One region of the Roseibium sp. AS2 genome, then DNA from elsewhere that is predicted to be linked to it. Evidence: riboswitches for the same ligand, from Rfam matches in the RefSeq annotation. Region 1 holds a riboswitch; the other holds the start of a gene.
The links. A riboswitch is a leader RNA that binds a small molecule or an ion and turns the genes downstream of it on or off. The one in region 1 is predicted to bind S-adenosylmethionine.
Positions count from the first base shown of each region.

Region 2: another riboswitch for S-adenosylmethionine. It lies ahead of WNZ15_RS18430 (O-succinylhomoserine sulfhydrylase); the one in region 1 lies ahead of WNZ15_RS01175 (hypothetical protein).

Region 1 covers NZ_JBBMQN010000001.1:251,491-261,136, reverse strand. The annotation lists gene WNZ15_RS01210 (glycosyltransferase family 39 protein) at 1-1,435, shown strand, start outside; gene WNZ15_RS01205 (ChbG/HpnK family deacetylase) at 1,532-2,329, shown strand; gene WNZ15_RS01200 (Crp/Fnr family transcriptional regulator) at 2,613-3,302, shown strand; gene WNZ15_RS01195 (Rrf2 family transcriptional regulator) at 3,299-3,730, opposite strand; gene WNZ15_RS01190 (group III truncated hemoglobin) at 3,827-4,327, shown strand; gene WNZ15_RS01185 (hypothetical protein) at 4,321-4,542, shown strand; gene WNZ15_RS01180 (acyl-CoA thioesterase) at 4,781-5,125, shown strand; gene WNZ15_RS01175 (hypothetical protein) at 5,162-5,509, opposite strand; SAM-I-IV-variant riboswitch at 5,551-5,675, opposite strand; gene WNZ15_RS01170 (YoaK family protein) at 5,762-6,457, shown strand; gene WNZ15_RS01165 (hypothetical protein) at 6,560-7,123, shown strand; gene WNZ15_RS01160 (ABC transporter ATP-binding protein) at 7,206-7,922, opposite strand; gene WNZ15_RS01155 (ABC transporter permease) at 7,919-9,157, opposite strand; gene WNZ15_RS01150 (efflux RND transporter periplasmic adaptor subunit) at 9,154-9,646, opposite strand, start outside.
Region 2 covers NZ_JBBMQN010000006.1:108,232-117,877, forward strand. The annotation lists gene WNZ15_RS18415 (hypothetical protein) at 1-60, opposite strand, end outside; gene WNZ15_RS18420 (YigZ family protein) at 241-789, opposite strand; gene WNZ15_RS18425 (2'-deoxycytidine 5'-triphosphate deaminase) at 796-1,932, opposite strand; SAM riboswitch at 2,061-2,140, shown strand; gene WNZ15_RS18430 (O-succinylhomoserine sulfhydrylase) at 2,184-3,383, shown strand; gene WNZ15_RS18435 (CDP-alcohol phosphatidyltransferase family protein) at 3,675-4,286, opposite strand; gene apaG (Co2+/Mg2+ efflux protein ApaG) at 4,546-4,947, shown strand; gene WNZ15_RS18445 (hypothetical protein) at 4,975-5,382, opposite strand; gene WNZ15_RS18450 (tellurite resistance TerB family protein) at 5,581-5,952, opposite strand; gene WNZ15_RS18455 (lysine--tRNA ligase) at 6,267-7,925, shown strand; gene WNZ15_RS18460 (methyl-accepting chemotaxis protein) at 8,027-9,646, opposite strand, start outside.

The sequences.
Region 1 (9,646 bases):
GGTCGGACTGCTGACAGCGCTGAAGGTTTTTGTCGCCGCGAACAGCCATTTCGTCGAGGACGAGGCCTATTACCGGCTCTGGGGTCTGTCTCCGGCCCTGAGCTACTATGATCATCCGCCGATGATCGGCTGGTGGATCGGCGCCGGCCAGGCCCTGTTCGGCGATACGGTGTTTGCCGTGCGCGCGCTTGTGGTGGCCTCCGGTGTGATCGGGTCTCTGGCGCTCTGGCGCACGACAAGCCTGCTGTTCGACCGACAGGCGGCCGGCTGGGCGGTGCTGTTCCTCAATGCAAGTCTTCTGGTCGGCATTGGCGGCATTCTGGCCACGCCCGATGCGCCTTCCGTGCTGTTCTGGGGGCTGAGCCTGTGGGCGCTCGCCGAGCTGTCAGCCTCGAAGAACGCCAACTGGTGGCTCGTCGTCGGACTGATGGCGGGGTTTGGCCTGCTTGCCAAATACTCCGTCCTGTTTCTGGGAGCCGGCATCGTCCTGTGGCTGCTGTGGGTGCCGCCGGCGCGCCGCTGGCTTCAATCCTGGCAGCTTTGGGCCGGCGGTCTGATCGCAGTGCTGTGCTTTTCTCCGGTGCTGTACTGGAACCACCTCCACGACTGGGTCAGCTTCTACAAGCAGTTCGGCCGTGCGGGCGGCGGCGGTTTCACCGCCAGATACATCTTCGAGTTTCTGGGCGGTCTGATCGGCCTGCTGAACCCGCTGATCGCGGTGCTGGCCGTCGCTGGTGCCGTGCTGCTGGCAAAAGGGCTGAAGGCGCGCGACACGGCGGCCTCGCTTCTTGTCCTGACGGTGCTGCCGTTTCTTGTGTACCTGCTTTATCATTCGCTCCACGCCCGGGTTCAGGCCAACTGGCCGGCCCCCCTGTTTCCGGCTTTCGCGATGATGGCGGCGGTGTTCGTTGCCGGTCTGCAGCCCGGACAAAGGCTCTGGCAGGGGCTGGCCCGGGCCGGCGTCGTCCTCGGGCTTGTGATTGCCGTTCTGGTGCAAACCCATGCGGTCGCGCCGCTCACGGGCAGCCTGGCCCGCAAGGACCCGACCTTCCAGTTGCGCGGCTGGCCTGAAATCGGCCGGCAGGTGGCGGCAATCGCGGAGCGCGAGGGCGCCACCTTCGTCGCAACCACTAGCTACGGCCTCAACGGCCAGCTCGATTTTCTGCTGAAAGACACAGTGCCGGTGGCCCAGGTTACCGAGCGCATCCGCTACATCATGCAGGGTGACCCGGACCCGGCTCCGTTCGACGGGCCGGGGCTCTATGTTGCCGAAAAACGCCGCGACAATGCCGGTCGGCTGGAGCAGGCCTTCGCCTTTGTCGAGAAACTCGCAGACCTGACACGCAAGGTCGATGATATGCCGCTGGAAACCCTTGTGGTCTACAAGGTCCGGGACCGGATCGGACCGGTTTTCGAAGCGCTTCCGGGAAGATAAACCGGAAAAAGACACCGTTCGCTGCCAACAACCGGCTTGCAAAGCTTCTGCGAATGCCGCAGGGATGTGACTGATTATTCAGTTGCCTGGTCTTTCATGAAGCGCATTACACTTGGAGCATTGGACTACGGCCTTGCCTTCGGGGTCGACCGCGCCCTGCGCGAGCTGGTCGAGCAGGGGCGGCTGAGCGCCCTGGGAGCGATGGTGGCAACGGACTTGTGGCCGCGTGAATTCCGTCCGCTTCAGGAAACGGCGCAAAAGGTCGGCAAGCGCGCGCTTTTCGGTGTGACAATTGCTTTCAGCGGCGACCGGGTGGTGCCTGTCAGTGCCCGCATGCAGGAAACCTATGGCGACAGCATGTTCACCCGCGAGCAGTTGCAGCGGCGCGCGTGGTTGCGGCTGTTGCCGGACGAGCTCCTGTTTGAGGAAGCCCAGGCGCAGCTGGCCCGTTACAGCGTGCTGATGAAACGGCAACCCGATTTCGTGGCCGTGCGCGAGGGCATGCTGGCCCGCACCTCGCTGGCGCGTCTTGTCTTCAAGGCGATCGAGCGTGCCGATTACGCCGTGCCGCCTCTCGTGATCTCGCCGGTCCGGTCCGGCCTGAAAACCCTGCGTCTGGCCCGCCTTGCGGCGGCGCACGGGCTGAAGATGCTGGGCAAGGCCGATCCCTTGCCCGAAACCGACGATCCGGAAGAGTTGCACCGGCTTCTGCACAATCATTTCGACGGCATGAAAGAGCTGAGTTTTGTCGCCGCCATTCCCGGGCATGCGGACGACCGGCTGCGCCGCGACGAGCCGCGCAGGAAGGTGGCGATCCGCGAGTGCCAGTATGAGGTTCTTGCCAGCGACCGGTTCTTCCACACGCTGGAAAAGAAGGACGTGTTCCTGAATTGACGGGGCGTGCAGCCTGAATTCGGAAAATGGCGCTTGAGTAACAGGCGTGACACTGACACCTTGTCATCGCTGCCAGGGCGGCAATGCCCGTTGGACAAACGAAAAAACGGTCCTGCGGGGAACAGGACCGTTTTTCGCGGAGGTCTGGAAGGGGGAGGGGCGACCCCGCTTCCATGTCCATCGATATAGGGCTATTTTGTTCGAATGCACGTGACGGGCATCACAGGAATTCGTTTGACCATGAAAATTCGCGGGCGTCGGAACTTCGTTGCAGGGGGAAAATGTGGCGGAAATTAAGGACTTTTTGAAAAACAGCTTTTCACTGGAAGGGCTTGATCCGGAACTCGCGGTGGGGCTGTCCCGTCTGGCGAGGCCCATGAAGATTGCCGCGGGAACGATCCTCTTTGAAAACGGCGACCCGGGCAACGGCTGTTACGCGGTGCTGGAAGGCTCGCTGAAGGTGGCGCTGCTGTCTGTGGACGGCGACGAACAATTGCTGGCCGTTCTCGGCCCGGGCGATCTGGTCGGCGAACTGGCGTTGCTCGACGGGCGGCCGCGTTCGGCGACGGTCAGCGCCCTGAAGGAGGCCCAGCTCGCCTTCATCGACAAGGCCGCCTTCCAGAGATTTTCCGACGAGCATCCGGCCGTCTACCGTCACATGCTGTCCATCGTCGGCAAACGCCTGCGTCATGCCAATGATGTCCTTGCGGCGCGCTCCTTCCTGCCTTTGCCCGGACGTGTCGCCCAGACGTTGCTGCAACTGGCCGAGACCTTCGGCAAACCGCTCGACGACGGCCGCCTGCTGATCCATTACAAGCTCAGCCAGGCGGACATCGCCAACATGGCCGGTGCTGCCCGCGAGAACGTCAGCCGTGTCCTCAACAATTGGAAGCGCGCCGGCACCATCAGCCGGATCTCCGGTTATTACTGTCTGGAAGAGCTCGAGTTTCTGGAGCAGGCCTCGACGCTTTAGCGCGCAGCTGTCGGCAGGGGCACCTGCTGCGTGCCCGTCAGGATCGAGGCCAGTGTCTCGGAATTCAGACTGTCCAGAAACGCTTCCGCCGCCCGCGCCATGGCCCCCTTCAGCGCGCAACGCGGCAGGAAGACACAATCGGCGGGTGCCGGCTTCAGGCAGGCGACGACGCCGAGATCCGGTTCGATCAGACGAACCACGTCTCCCAGCCGGATCTCCGCCGGCTGCCTGGCGAGCCGGATACCGCCGCCACGTCCGCGCGTGGTCTCCAGATAACCGGCCCTGGCCAGCAGCGCGACGATCTTCATGACATGGGACTTGGCGAGGCCGAGCTGCGTCGTCAGCTTGTCGACGGTCTGCGGCGCATCCGACTGGCCGGCCGCCATCAGGATTCTCAAGGCGAAATCGCTGGCCTGACTGAGGCGCATGGACGTGTCTCATATAACATTCATCTGGAATGTTGATTTTAGCGTCAGGCTGTGTCATTTAAAAGATGCATTTTAAATGAATGTTTGGAGACGGCGATGGAAGCCCGCGATACACAAGGCCATCGATACAAGTTGCAGGCGCACCGGCCTGCCGGGACCGGCGATCGCCTGCAGCGCTACGAACAGGTGGACGAACAGGCGATCCGCGTGATGGTGCACACGTTTTACGGCTGCATCCGCAAGCACCCGCGCCTGGGCGGGATCTTCGAGCGCAGGCTGGAGGGACGCTGGGAAGAACACCTGCCGAAAATGGAAGCCTTCTGGCAATCGGTCCTGCTGAAAAACGGCGCCTACAAGGGAAGGCCGGTCCCGGCCCACCTGAAACAGAAAGAACTGGTCAGCGCCGATTATGGCGAGTGGCTGGGCGTTTTCCGTCCGGTTGTCCGCGAGCTGTTCGTTCCCGATCTTGGCGACGAGATCATTGCCGTGGCCGAACGGATTGCCCAGAGCCTGTGGCTGGCCACCTTCGGCACGCCCGGGGCCAATCCACCTGAGGAGCTGTGTTCGCATCAATCCGACGGGAGGGGGGCATGCTGATTGCAATCGTTCTCGCCGCGGAAGGGCTTGCCGTGGTGGGGTTCATTGTGTTCTCGATCATGCTGGTGTCGATGTATCTCGACAGCCGCGGCATGCCGGAGCCGAAATGCGACCTTGCCGGGCAAACACTTGTCGGCAACGCCAAGGTCGCCTTCCTCACGGGGATGACCGCGCTCACGATCCTGACTGTCCTGGAAATTCAGGCAATCGCCTGATCACGACCCTCGCGGAGAAGATCAATGTCCAAATCCACGCTGCTGACCCGGGGCTTGCCGATCCTGCTGATCTGGGTCGCCGCGCCCCTCCCGCTCTGGATCATGGCCGCGCTGATGCTGGCCTTTTGATAAAGAAGACTTGTGATCCTGCCGCCTGCTTGTAGTCTTTCGAAGAGAATCAGAACAGGGGGCGGGCTTGACCGACGAACAACCACAAGGCGATCTGACCTTGCGCACGATGGCCATGCCGGCCGACACCAATGCGTCCGGAGATATTTTCGGCGGCTGGGTCCTGTCGCAGATGGATCTTGCGGGCGGCATTGCCTCCGGTCAGAGGGCCGAGGGCCGCGTGGTGACGATCGCGGTCGACAAGATGAAGTTCATCCGCCCGGTGCATGTCGGCGATGTCCTGTGCATCTACACGCATGTCGGCCGTGTCGGCAATTCGTCCATGGAAATCACCGTCGAGGCATGGTCCCTGCGCCACCGCTACGGCCACCGCGAGAAGGTGACGGAAGCCATCTTCACCATGGTCGCGGTCGACGACAGCGGCAAACCGCGCCCGGTGCCGCGCCGGGGGTGAGACGGATCGCGCGGCCTGAAACCGGGAGTGCGGACCTCACGATGACGCCGGCATTGAAGCCGATGCCGGTCTGATGGCAGGTCGGGGAAAACGGGTTTTCGAGTGCCGGCGCAGGATGTCGGCGAAGAGTTCCTCGTCGACGGCGCAGGTGCAGCCGTTCGCCCACAGCGTCAACAGGGTCTTCAGGCGTTCATGGCGGGCCTGGGGCCCGAGCGGTGCCTTGTGGCGTGGCAGGCCGCCCAGGATACGCAGGGACTTGAACCGTGCGAGCACACAGTCCTCGGCCGCGGTCTGCCAGATCGTGTCCGCCGCAAGCTGCGCGCCTGCCGCTGTTCTGTGCCCGATCAGCTCTGCCGCGCGTCCGGCAATTGGGTCCTGAGACAAAAAATCCTCCATCGGTTGCCCGAGGAGGACTGGCGCATGAAAATCAACCGATTTGTTACCGGAAAGCCTCTGTTGAGGATCTGACCGGCCGCATCCCTGTTGCGGAAACCACCTTGCCCGGTTCGGCAGGTTGGCGAGGGCGCCAGCCCTTCTCTTGATGAGGGCGCGCTTATGCCATGTCCGAACCGCCTTGGCAAGATCGCCGGTGCATGGCACATCTTCCTGAAACGAACACCTCGGGAGCCCGCAAACTTGGACAGATCCGCCTCGCATCAGAGCCTGCCGATGGTTCCGGTCCTGCTCGCCTTTTGCGCCTGTTTCGTCGATGTGATCTGCATCCTCGGCCTGTTCCACACCTTCACGGCCTTCATCACGGGGACACTCGTGGTCCTGTGCACCGAAGTCTTTCACAAGGCAGAGAACGCGTCATTGAAGCTGTTTGTGCTGGCGATGTTCTTCGCCGCCACGCTCTTCTGGTTCACGGCCGTGTCGCGGCTGGTCAGGACTGGAAGGGTCACGGTAAGGCACCTCTTCGCAGTAGAGGCCGCGCTTGTCGCCGCGTTCATGCTGGTGGCCGCTCTGGGGGACCCCGGGGCCTCCGGGCCGCTCTCTGCGGTAACGCTTGTCGCCGTCGGCCTGTCGACGGTGGCCATGGCCTTGCAGAACGTCACCATGCTGACCATCCTCAATCACCATGTCCCGACCACCATGATGACCGGAAATTCGCTGAAGCTGGTGCTCGGCATCGCGGACTATTTCCAGCATGCCGATACGAGGTCTGACAGCCGGTCCAGGATCGTCCAGCAGGCCCTGGTCCTGGCCGCCTTCGCGGCGGGCGGCCTGCTGGCAAGCCTGTTGATGAAGATCGCCGGGTTCTGGGCCCTGTCGGTTCCGGTTGCCGTGCTGCTGTTTCTGGCCACCGTGCATCGCGACAGCCTCAAGAATTGACCGGAACGCTGTATTGCAATTTTTGCGCGAACACGGCTAGAGTTGCTTCTTTGAAGAATTTTTTTCCAAGTATTCTATTTCAAAAATTGGATTGGTCGGAAAATGGCCGTTATCTTTCAAAGATGTAACAACTGTGCCGGTCGTGGTCGCGTTCCGGATATCGTGAACGCATGCACCCATTGTACCAATGGACTGCGGCTTGTCGGCGGGCAGACGGAAACCTGCCCCTATTGCAGTGGCTTCGGCACAAGTCCGATACCATCTGAAATGGATTGCCCGAAATGCAACGGAACCGGTGAGATCCGTGATCGGCGTGCCGAACGGCAGCAGGACGCTGAAGAAAGGAAACAGGAAAAAGCCGCCAGAAAGGCTGGAAAAACCGGAAATTCAACTGGAAAAAAGGCGACAAGATCCACAGGGACGTCGGAGGAAAACTCTCTTCGGTCATTCAAATCACGCATGAGCACGGGATTTCTTGCAGCGCTCTTTGCCACCCCCTTCCTGATAACAGACAGCTCGGTTGAATTTTTCAGCGGCTTCTTTCCCGACGCTCCCGAACTCGCCAGCTTTGGTGTGTTCGCGGTCTTTGGCTTCCTGCTGCCAAGGATCACGATGGGTTTGCTATCGTTGCTGGTTGTCTATTTTTTGTATGCGGTCCTGTCCTAGTTTCGGCGGGTTCCTTTTGCCGTATTGAGTTCCAGTCGATCGCTTGAAAGTTCGCACAGGGGTTCCGGGGTGCGAGATGTTCCTACAGCCGCCGGTCATAGTCGATGCGTCCGTCCACCAGATGAATGCGCCGCTCCATCCGCGCGGCCAGATCCAGGTCGTGGGTGACGGCGACCACCGTGGTCTTTTCGGTCTCGACGATCTTTTGCAGGCTCTGGAACACCTGTTCCGTGGACGCCGAATCCAGGCTGCCGGTCGGTTCGTCGGCGAGAATCAGGTCCGGCGCGTTGGCCAGGGAGCGGGCTACGGCGACGCGCTGGCGCTGACCGCCCGAGAGCTGCTCCGGCCGGCGGTGCAGGAAGTCCTTCAGGCCAAGCTCGGCCAGCAGGTTCGTGGCATGGTCGAGCTGCGCCTTTGGCGACAGCTTCCCGAGCCGCTGCATGGGGATCATCACGTTGTCGAGGGCGGAAAACTCCGGCAGCAGGAAGTGGAACTGGAAGACGAACCCGAGTTTTTCAAGGCGCAGGTGGGCAAGCTCGGCGGAAGACAGGTCATCGGTCCTCTGACCTTCGATGAGAACCTCGCCCCCGGTCGGCCGGTCAAGCAGGCCGAGCAGATAGAGCAGCGATGATTTTCCGGACCCCGATGGACCGGTGATCGCCACGAATTCCGCCTCGCCGATTTCGAAATCGACATCTTCCACCAGGGTGACCGGCACCACGGCGGGCAGGATACGGGTGAGCTTCCGCGCTTCCAGAAGCGGTGCTTTCACGCGTCCGGGGGCGGGCGGGCCGCTCATGTTGCCCCCCGGATGATGTCGACGGGATTGAGCCGGGCGGCCTTGCGTGCCGGAATGAAGCCTGCAACGGCGGAGGAAAACAGAGCCAGCAGGCAGGCGATGACGTAGTGCAGAGCGGAAAAGTGGATTGGCAGATGGGTCATTTCCACGTCGGTGGTGAATTCGAACCTGACGGTGGCAAGGTAGCTCGACAGCGCGAACCCGAGACCGGATCCGGCGATGGCCCCCAGCACCCCGATGACAAGGCCTTCCAGCACGAAGATCCGCTGGATGTCGCCTTCCGGAAACCCGAGCGACTTCAGGATGGCGATGTCCCGGGCCTTTTCGTGAACGATCGTGGAGACGATGTTGAAGATGCCGAACCCGGCGACCACGAGGATGGCGCCGACCACCGTATACATGATCACGTTGCGTACGACGAAGGCCTCCATCAACCCTTCGTTGGCCTCTTCCCAGGACACGGCCTTGTAGCCAAGCTGGCGTTCGGCCCGTGCGGCGACGACCCTGGCGTCCTGGATGTTTTTCAGGCGGATGGAGATGGAATTGATGATGTCGGGCTTTTCAAGAAGGATCTGGACCGCCTTCAGCGGCGCATAGGCGATGCCCTCGTCGCTTGCCGTGATCCCGGTATGAAACAGGCCGACGATCTTGAAGCGCCTGGCGACACCGTTCGCGGAGGTCAGCGTGACCGTGTCTCCGATATCCGCGCCCAGCCGCTGTGCGGCCTTGTCCCCGATCACAAGGCCGTTTGCGGTCGCCTCCAGGTCCTCGAAAGATCCCGAACGCATGTCCTCCCTGATCTTCGAGACGTCAAGTTCGCGCTTCGGCACCACACCGATCAGGGTCAGGCCGATGTCCTGTCCGCTGTAACGCAGCACGGCCTGGCCGCTCAACCGCTGTGCCATGGTGCCGTTGACCCAGTCGCGCAGCGAGGCCAGTGCCTCGGTCGGATTTCGGATGCCGCGCAGATCTTCCTTCGGCCTCAGTCCATGAAACACCACCGCGTCATAGATCCGGCTGGCCGGCTGCGCCTCGGGAAAGCGCCGTTCGTCCAGGATCTCGACATTCGGGATGGCTTCGATGAGCGTTGACATGAAATCCCGCTGCGATCCTTCCATCAGGCTGGCCATGGCAACGGAAAAGCCGACCCCGAGCGCAACGCCGAGCGTGGAAACCACCGTCTGCCGCAAGCGGGTGCGCACATGCGTGGCCGCGATCCGGAGCAGCAGCATCATGACCTGTTGCCGTCCAGAGGCCTGACGATGTCGCCGTCGCCGAGGGCCGGATCGAACGGTACGACCACACGGCTGTTGTCACCCACGCCCTCCAGAACTTCGACGGACCGGGTGCCGCGAATGCCGGTCTTCAGCGTGACAACCGAGATCCGGTTGCCCTCGCCGACGATCTGGACACTGGATCCGTCGAACGCCGCCAGGGGCAGCAGCACGGCGCTGTTCTTTTCTTCAGTGACGATATTGATTTCCGCGGTCATGCCGATGCGCAGCGGCGTGTCTTCGGGCAGGTCGAGATAGACACGATAGTTCTTCAGCACCGGATCTCCCTTGGGCGTGATCCGGGCGACGACCGCCGTCAGGTCCCGGTCCGGAAACGCATCCGCCCTGATGAGCGCCGTCTGACCGCTGGCGACTTTCGGAATGTCCTCCTCGTTGACTTCCGCCACCAGTTGAAGCGGCGCGGGCTGACCGATCCAGAACAGGATCTCT
Region 2 (9,646 bases), on a different contig from region 1:
CTGGCAGGCGGCGAGGGCCGATCCGAGGATCAGCGCGGTCATCAATGTCTTTAAGGTCATGCCTGTCTCCGGGATCGGCTGGCGTGCTGATTGAAGCCAGTGCGGCAGCGTCGCCCGAACAGATAGCGCGGCCGATCCGGACGTCCAGTTCATGCCCATCCGCCAGTTTGCCGAAGGCTGTCGTGGGAGAAGGTCCGCGACATCAACGGCCGCAGCCCGCAAGACAGGTGCGTCCCGGTTTCAAAGCTGCGCCAGCGCGTCCTCCGGTCCCTCGACCGTCAGGGTCACGCCATCTGCAGTAAAGTCCCGCGCGATCACGCTCAGGCCGAGTGCCTCGACCTGCCGTTCCAGCTCCGAACCGGACGCGAACCCGGTGCTCACCTGTTTGCGCAGGATCTTCCTGAAGATCACCAGCTCCGCATGGCCGATGGCGTCCTGGGCAGCGCCTGAATAGGCGCGGGCGAGGCCGCCGCCGCCCAGTTTGGTGCCGCCGAAATAGCGCACGATCAGAACGGCGCAATTGATCAGTTCCGCGCCCTGCAGCACCCGCAGCACCGGCATGCCCGAGGTCCCTGCCGGTTCGCCGTCGTCCTTGCCGCTTTCCGCCACCCGGCCGTCGTCCTGAAGGCGCCGGTGCGCGGTGACAATGTGATTGGCTTTTTTGTGCTGCTTGCGCAGTTCCTCCAGCCGGCGGTCAAACAGGTCGACCGGCACCAGATGCGCCAGGAAGCGGGATTTCCGGTCCTCCAGGAAGCCTTCGTACTCGCGGGTAATAGTCTTGAAGGCCATGGGCTGTCAGGCAGGAGACCGGAAATGCTTGGACAGCTTCAGTGCCTGGCCCTGGTAGTTGGAGCCGATGCCCTCGCCGTAGAGCCGTTCGGGCCGTTCCGCCATATGCTCATAGACGAGACGGCCGATGGTCTGGCCGTGCTCGACGATGAAGGGCACGTCGTGGGAGCGCACTTCCAGCACCGCCCGCGAGCCGACACCGCCGGCGCCTGCATGGCCGAAGCCGGGATCGAAGAACCCGGCGTAATGCACCCGGAATTCACCTACCAGCGGATCGAACGGCACCATTTCTGCAGCATAGGTCGGCGGCACATGCACGGCTTCCTGGCTGACCAGAATATAGAACGCATTCGGGTCGAGGATCAGTTCCGCGCGTTCGCGCCTGTAGATGGGCTCCCAGAAATCGAGCGGATGCTGCGCCCCGACCTTGTCGACATCGATCAGGCCGGAATGGTGCTTGGCGCGGTAGCCGATCAGGCTTTCGGGGCCGGTGCCTTCCAGGTCGATGGACAATTGCACACCGCCGCCGATGCGCTCGTTGCCGCCGCTCATGAGCGTCTCGGAGGCGTGGATGGCCTCCAGTGCCGCGTCCGGGATCAGCGACTGGCCGCGCCGGAAGCGGATCTGGCTGAGACGCGACCCGTTGCGCACCAGGATCGGGAAGGTGAGGGGCGAGATTTCGGCATAGAGCGGGCCGCGATAGCCCGCCGGAATGGTGTCGAAGGCCAGACCGTTGTCGGTGATCACCCGGGTGAAGACGTCAAGCCGCCCCGTGGAGCTCTTCGGATTGGCGGTGGCTGAAATGTCGGCGGCCAGCGCCAGACCTTCCTGCAGTGGCACGATATAGACGCAGCCCGTTTCCAGGACGGCACCCTCGCTCAGATCGATCGTGTGCAGCTTGAGCTGTTCCAGCCGGTCGGCGACCCTGATGTCGGGCCCGGGCAGAAAACTGGCGCGCACCCGGAAGGCGCTGCTCCCGAGGCGCAGGTCGAGGCTGGCTGGCTGGATCTGCCCGTCGACAGGAGCCGTCCCGGACGAGATTTCACCGGCGGCGAACATGGCCCGGATGATCCGCTCCGGCAGGATGCCCTGCTCGGAAAGGGTTGCGCTGCCGCCGAGGTCCTGATCCGCTGTCACATTCATCGAGATATCCCGTAACAATTCATCCCGTCGTGCTTAGCGGATGCGGCCCGCCGCGCCAACAGGCATTGCGGCTCCTGAGGTGTTTTCGGCAAAGATGATTGACCGCTGGCGTGTTATCCCTTAGGAAAAACACACTTCGTGGTGATTTGGGCCGGCCGGCTTGCAGCCACGTTAAACAAGTTGCTAAATAGGCCGGAGGTGCAAACCCCGGTCTTGAGGCTGGGGTTTTTTGCGTTTGGAGCACGAGTGACATGACTGAGACCACCAAGACCGGAAACAAGAGCTGGCGTCCCGCGACCACCCTGGTGCATGGCGGCACCATGCGCTCGCCTTTTGGTGAAACCTCGGAGACCCTCTATCTGACACAGGGCTTCACCTATGACAGCGCGGAAGCCGCGGAGGCGCGCTTCAACGGCGAGGATCCGGGATATGTCTATTCCCGCTATGCCAACCCGACCGTGACCATGTTCGAGGACCGCATCAAGGCGCTTGAAGGCGCCGAGGCCGCGCGCGGCACCGCCAGCGGCATGGCCGCGGTCAACCTGGCTTTGATGGCCTCGGTCAGGGCGGGCGACCATGTCATCGCCGCCAAGGCACTGTTCGGCTCCTGCCGCTATATCTGCGAGACGCTGCTGCCGCGTTTCGGTGTCGAAAGCACGCTGGTTGACGGCACCGACATCGACCAGTGGAAAGCCGCGGTGCGCCCGAACACGAAGGCGCTGTTCCTGGAAAGCCCGACCAACCCGACGCTGGAGGTGATCGACATCGCGGCCGTGGCCGCGATCGCGAAGGAAGCCGGTGCCCGGCTGATCGTCGACAATGTTTTCGCCACGCCGCTCTACCAGTCGCCTCTGCAGCTCGGCGCCGACGTGGTGGTCTATTCCGCCACCAAGCACATCGACGGCCAGGGCCGGTGCCTGGGGGGCGTGGTTCTTTCCGACGAGGACTGGATCGTCGACGAGGTCATGCCCTTCATCAAGCACACCGGCCCGCACATGAGCCCGTTCAGCGCCTGGGTGCTGCTGAAAGGACTTGAAACCCTGCCGGTCCGCGTTGCCCGCCAGAGCGAAACAGCGGGCACGATCGCCGATTTCCTGGCTGGACAATCGAAGGTCACGCGGCTGATCTATCCAGGCCGGGAGGACCACCCGCAGGCCGACGTCGTCAAGCGCCAGATGCGTGCCGGTTCGACGATGATCGCCCTTGAGGTCGATGGCGGCAAGGAGGCGGCGTTCCGCTTCACCAATGCACTGGACCTGATCCGCATCTCCAACAATCTGGGTGATGCCAAGAGCCTGATCACCCATCCAGCGACCACGACCCACCAGTCCATCGGCGAGGAGGCCCGCGACGAACTCGGGATCACCGACGGCATTTTGCGCCTGTCGGTCGGCCTGGAGGACCCGCAGGATCTGCTGGAAGATGTCGAGAAGGCGCTGGCGGCGGTGTGAGGCACAGTGAATTCGGGCAGCTTCTCGGACAACGTCAATCAGGAGTGGATGGAGCGGTTTTTCTCAGGGCGAACCCCCACCCCTAACCCCTCCCCACAAGGGGGAGGGGAATCCCGCTGCGCCAAGGATCCAAACTACGCCGCACCGCAACCTGTCAACTTGGAAAAGCCAAGGCGATCGGCTCGGAGCAAGTCCCCCTCCCCCTTGTGGGGAGGGGTTAGGGGTGGGGGTCTTGAATAAGGAAGAGCTGTGTAGTCTTGACCAATCCCCCACACTGAAAAACAACAAACCTCAATCCGGATGAAGCGCCCTGACCCCGATCAGCACCCGTGCACCGGCCGAGACCAGACAGACCGCGGCAAAACCCCAGGCCAGCACCGGGAACCAGCCGGGCAAAAGCGCCATCAGGAGGAACAGGGCGATGGTCTCCGTGCCCTCGGCGAGACCGCCCAGGTAATAGAGCGACTTCTGGCCCTGGGTGGCGGTCGCAAGGCTGTTTTTCTCCGCCATGATCGCAAAGGCGAGAAAGGCGGAGCCGTTGGCATAGAAGCTGGCCAGCAGGGCCGCGGCGGCAAGCGCATTGGCTTGCGGGTCCAGGATCGCGAAGGCCAGCGGGATGGCGCCGTAGAAGAAGAAATCCAGGGTGATGTCGAGAAAACCGCCCAGGTCGGTCTTGCGGGTGGCCCGGGCAACCGCGCCGTCCAGGCCGTCGGCGAGCCGGTTGAGGGCGATCAGGAACAGGCCGGTCAGCACGTATCCGGTGGCAATCGCGAATGCCGCGCCCATGCCGAGAGCAAATCCGGTCAGGGTGACGGTGTTCGGGCCGACACCGGCGCGGGCCAGGAGGCGCCCCATCTGATTGAGCGGCGGGTCGATCAGCGGCCGCAGGCGTGCGTCGAGCATCAGTTGGCGTGTCTTTCATGTGAAGTCTGCCATCTACATGCGAAATCCGTCTGCAAATCACAAGCAAATCCGGCGCCGGATCACACAAGCCTCTTTCACGCTTGTGTCATTCGCCCTATAAGCGCCTCCTGAATGAAAGGCTCCAGGGCCCATCGGGATCCGGGACGTGTCTCCCGCGGCGAAGGAGGCGGCGAATTTTCCGCCCGATATCGTTGATCCGTCCGCGCGGTGGCGGAGCCTGAACGCAAAAGGAATAATCGTGTCCGGCAGTTACAGCGCCATCACAGAAGGGATCGAGGTTTCGGTCGAGCCGTTTTACATGGACGATGAATCACGGCCGGAAGATCGCGAGTTCATCTGGGCCTACATGGTCGAAATCCACAATGGCGGCGACGAACCGGTCCAGTTGAAGACGCGCTTCTGGCAGATCACCGACGCGATGGGGCGCCAGGAGGAAGTGAGCGGCGAAGGGGTCGTCGGCGAGCAGCCGGTGATCGAGCCGGGCGAGACCTACGAATATTCCTCCCACTGCCCGCTTTCGACCGATAGCGGCATCATGGCCGGGGCCTATTCGATGGAGCGGCCCGACGGATCCCGGTTCGATGTCGTCATCCCGGCCTTCTCTCTGGACCTGCCGGACGCCATCCACAGCCTCAACTGACTGCGATTGACCGCGCGCCTGCCGCCGTCAGATGCTCCACAGGGCGCCGACAAAGCCAAGCAGCAGCCAGAGGATCCATTTGCGCCGGTTGAAGGCGGTCAGCAGGGTCACCGCGAGAATGCCGAAGGTCAGATAGATCGCGTGTCCGGCAAAACCGGTTCCCAGAACAAGGGCGAACAGATCCGGATCGCGGTCCTTGGCCAGATGGAAATGGTGTTCGGCGAACATCACCAGCGAATCCGCGGCCAGCCCGCACAGGTAGCCGGCAAAGGCGATCATCATGCGCTGGCCCCAGTTGACCGGCTTCGGCTCGGCCCGTCGGTAGACGCGGCGCATGCCGCGCGCATCGAGCCGCCCGTAACCGACCCGCTGACGGTAACGCCGCAGCGGGTAGCGGACACTGGCCTCATTTTCGAACGTGCGACTGACTGACATCCGGTTCCACCTTGCTTGCGTCCTGCCGGGAGAGCGGCAGTGACGCAGCGCCAGTCTCCCTTACCCCTAGGGTATTAGGTCACGGCGTTTTAGCGAGTGGAAAACAAAATCGCTCCAATTTGAGCGATCTCCGCAATTGTGCATTCAAGAGGCACGGAACGGCCGCATGGGCGGCAAGATGCCGGGCCGAGGGACGCCTCAGTCCGTCCGGTGCCTTGCGATGGCGCCGCGTTCGATGGCCGCCACGGTCAGCTTGTCGAGGGTGAACCGGTCGCGCAGCAATTGCAGGATACGCAGCTCTTCCTTTTCCACATGCAGGTCGGCCGCGGCCACTTCCACCGCCAGGGCGTAAGCGGTGTCATAGAGCTTCGCCGGTAGCAAGTCGCCGACCAGTTCCAGAACCAGGCGAAGGCCGTCGTCTTCCTGCAGGATATCGCCGCAGCGTTGCGCGGCCGGAATGAGCCGGCTGGCGTCATAGCCGTCGAAGATCGGCAGCATCTTGATCATGTCGCCGATGGTGGCCAGTTCCTTGTCGGTCATCTCGTTGTCCGACGCGGAAACGATGACCATCACGTAGATAAGGGCTTCCTGAACGCTGATTGGCTCGTTGCTAGACACTATTCATTCTCCAGTGGCGCCTGTTCAAAGGCGAATTGAATGCTCCGTTTATAGGGTCGGCGACAAAGCTTCAAGTCACGGACTGGCAACATGAGACCGACTGTCGGCGGGAAAACGGGGAGCGGCCGGTATTGAGGACACCGCAGATGAGATTGCACAAAATAGACGGTTGATCTAGTGTCGCGCCGCAGCATAAGGCGCGGTTACCCCAAAACCGGCCGGACCTGTCTTTCACCCACTCTTTTGCTACGAAACGACACGAGAACATGACCGAACAATCCCTGCCTCCGCTTGACCTTTCGCAAGAATTTGTCGAGGCGGCCCGGAAATCGAAAGCCTGGCCGTTCGAAGAAGCGCGAAAACTGGTCAAACGGATCGAAAACAGGGGATCAGAAAAACCGGTCCTGTTCGAAACGGGCTACGGGCCGTCCGGCCTGCCGCATATCGGCACCTTCGGCGAGGTGTTGCGCACGACCATGGTGCGCACGGCGTTCCGCCTGCTGACCGAAGACAAGGTCCCGACCCGTCTGCTGTGCTTTTCCGACGACATGGACGGCATGCGCAAGATCCCGGAAAACGTGCCGGACCGCGCGGCGCTGGAGCCTTATCTGCAGATGCCGCTGAGCGCGGTGCCGAACCCGTTCGGCGGTGACTATGACAGCTTTGCGGCCCACAACAACGCCATGCTGCGCCGGTTCCTGGACACGTTCGGCTTCGACTACGAGTTCGCGAGCGCGACCGAGTATTACGCCTCCGGCAAGTTCGACGACGTGCTGCTCAGGGCGACCGAGAAATACCGGAAGATCATGGACGTGATGCTGCCGACGCTCGGGGCGGAACGCCAGGCGACCTATTCGCCGTTCCTGCCGCTCTCGCCGACGTCGGGCCGCGTGCTTTACGTGCCGATGAAGGACGTCAATGCCAAGGACGGCACGATCACCTTCGAGGACGAGACCGGCGAGGACATCACGGTCCCGGTCACCGGCGGCAAGGTGAAGCTGCAGTGGAAGCCGGACTTCGGCATGCGCTGGGCAGCCCTCGACGTGGATTTCGAGATGTTCGGCAAGGACCACATGACCAACGCGCCCATCTACGACAAGATCTGCAACATCCTGGGTGGCAAGGCTCCGGAACACTACGTCTATGAATTGTTCCTGGACGAAAACGGCGAGAAGATCTCCAAGTCCAAGGGCAATGGCCTGTCCATCGACGAGTGGCTGACCTATGCCTCGCCGGAAAGCCTCGCGCTCTACAACTACCAGAAGCCGAAGACGGCCAAGAAGCTCTATTTCGACGTCATTCCGAAGGCTGTCGACGAATACTATACCTTCGTCCAGAAATACCAGCAGATGCCGGTCGAACAGAAGCTGCAGAACCCGGCCTGGCATATTCATTCGGGCAATATTCCGAAGATCGACATGCCGGTGCCTTTCGCGATGCTGCTGAACCTCGTGTCCGCCTCCAACGCGGACAACAAGGATGTGCTGTGGGCCTTCATCTCGCGCTATGCGCCGGGCGTGACCGCGGCAACGCATCCGGAACTCGATGCGCTGGTCGGCTACGCAATCCGGTATTTCGACGACTTCGTCAAACCGAAGAAATCGTTCCGGGCGCCGGACGAGGTCGAGCGGACCGCGCTTCAGCAGCTTGATGAGAAACTGGCTTCCTTGCCGGCCGATGCGGACGGAGCTGCCATCCAGGACGCGGTTCTGGATGTGGCCCGTGCGATCGAGCGCTATCAGGACCCTTCGAAGAAAGGTCCCGATGGCGGTCCGGGCGTGTCGGTGGCCTGGTTCTCCGCTCTCTACCAGCTCCTGCTCGGCCAGGAGAAGGGGCCCCGCTTCGGCTCCTTCGTGGCGCTGTACGGCGTTGCGGAAACCCGCGAGATGATCCGCAAGGCTCTCGCGGGCGAACTGGCCGCCTGAGCCGAAACCATCAGATCAGCGGCATTGCTGCGTGCCGCTGATCCGGGCGACCTTCAAAGACGCCGGCAACCGTGCTGGCAGTCGCCCGTCTGGAGGTCCGCCTAAGCTTCGGCGCGCCTGTCTGGTGACGTGGCTGCCTCGACGCCCTTCAGGTCATGCTCCATGGCGGCGCCCAGTTCTTCCAGGCACTTGAGAACTTGTTTGCTCGCCTTGTCCAGATCGACCAGCGCTTCGAAAGCGTCGGTGGAATGCCCCTGTTCCGCTGCGCTCAGAGCACGATGCCCGGCATCGTGCACGGCCCTGTGCGGTTTTTCGAGGTTCCTGAATGTGTGGTGAGATCTGATCTTCGCGTTCTTGATGCCATCATACCACTTGCCCAGACGGCACCCCAGATGATCCGGCATTTCCGAAGACGACCATTCGTCGTGACCCGTGACGGTGTCCACAACCCGTTTCTTGAAAAGCATATGGTCGATCCGGGCCATTTCCAGCACAGACCTGTCGGATTGGGCATCATGGAATGACCCGGCAACCTCACTGAGCTGGTCGTTGCTGGTCGTCAGGCTTTGCTGCATGTTCCGCAGCTGATTGTCTGTGTTCTGGTTGGACGCGGCAACCTTGGACACGTTCCGGGCGATTTCGTGGCTGGCCTCCTTTTGCTGATGCAGGATGTCGGTGATCTGGGAAACCCTCTCCGAGACCGCGCCGACCATGCCGTCGATTGACCGCATGATCTCGTTGGCGGAGCCGATTGCCTCTTCGCCATTCTTGATGGCACCCTCGGAACTCTTCATCGCGCTCTGGATGGTCTCCATGCCGGAAGCCAGCGCCTCGATGCGCTGTGCGATGTCTTCGGTTGCCTTTCCGGTTTGCGAGGCAAGGGTTTTGACCTCCGAGGCCACAACGGCAAAGCCCTTGCCGGCCTCGCCTGCGCGCGCGGCCTCGATCGTGGCATTGAGTGCCAGCAGATTGGTCTGATCGGCGATTGACTGGATTACAGAAAGAAATTCGCTGATCTGCGAAGCTGCTTCGCTGAGATCCGCGAGGCTCTGGGAGGTTTCCCGGGACGTTGACGATATGTCCCCGATGGCCTGGGACACGGCGGACATTCTCGACATGCCGTCTTTTGCGGCTGTGTTGGTCTGTTGAGCCTCTTGGGCGGCACCTTCACTGTTTTCGGAAATCTGACCGATTGATGTCACCAGCTCATCGGCAGCGGCGGAAATCGATTGACCATTTTCATTTGCCTCCCGGGTGTTGCGGGAAAGCAGAGCCATGGCCAGGACCAGCTCGTTCAGTCCGCAGATCGTATCCGCAGTTGTCCGCAGGTTGCCAAGGGCAGCGGATTTGCTCTCGCCGATCTTCTCCAGGCGGCGCTGTTCGGCTTCGAAGGCACGTTGCGCCAGGATCATGTCGAGGAAGAAACGCGTGACAACGGCTTGCAGGGCTTCGATCAATGTGCGTTGTGAAAACCTGTTTTTCCTGACCAGTTGGGGCAGTGTGTCGTTGAGCATGCGGCCAAAGGCCGTCATCAGCCATTCTGCTTTCAATCCGATACGGACGTGTGCCTGGCCGATACGGGCAGCCTGATCCTCGAATTTCTGGTCGGGGTCATTGTTGAAGATGTAGTTCCAATGGCTGCTTTGGGCGCTCTTCAAGGAAGAAGGGTTCTTTTCGTGCTTGCCCATCTTCTGGCGAAGCTCATCTTGAGCAAGCAGGTC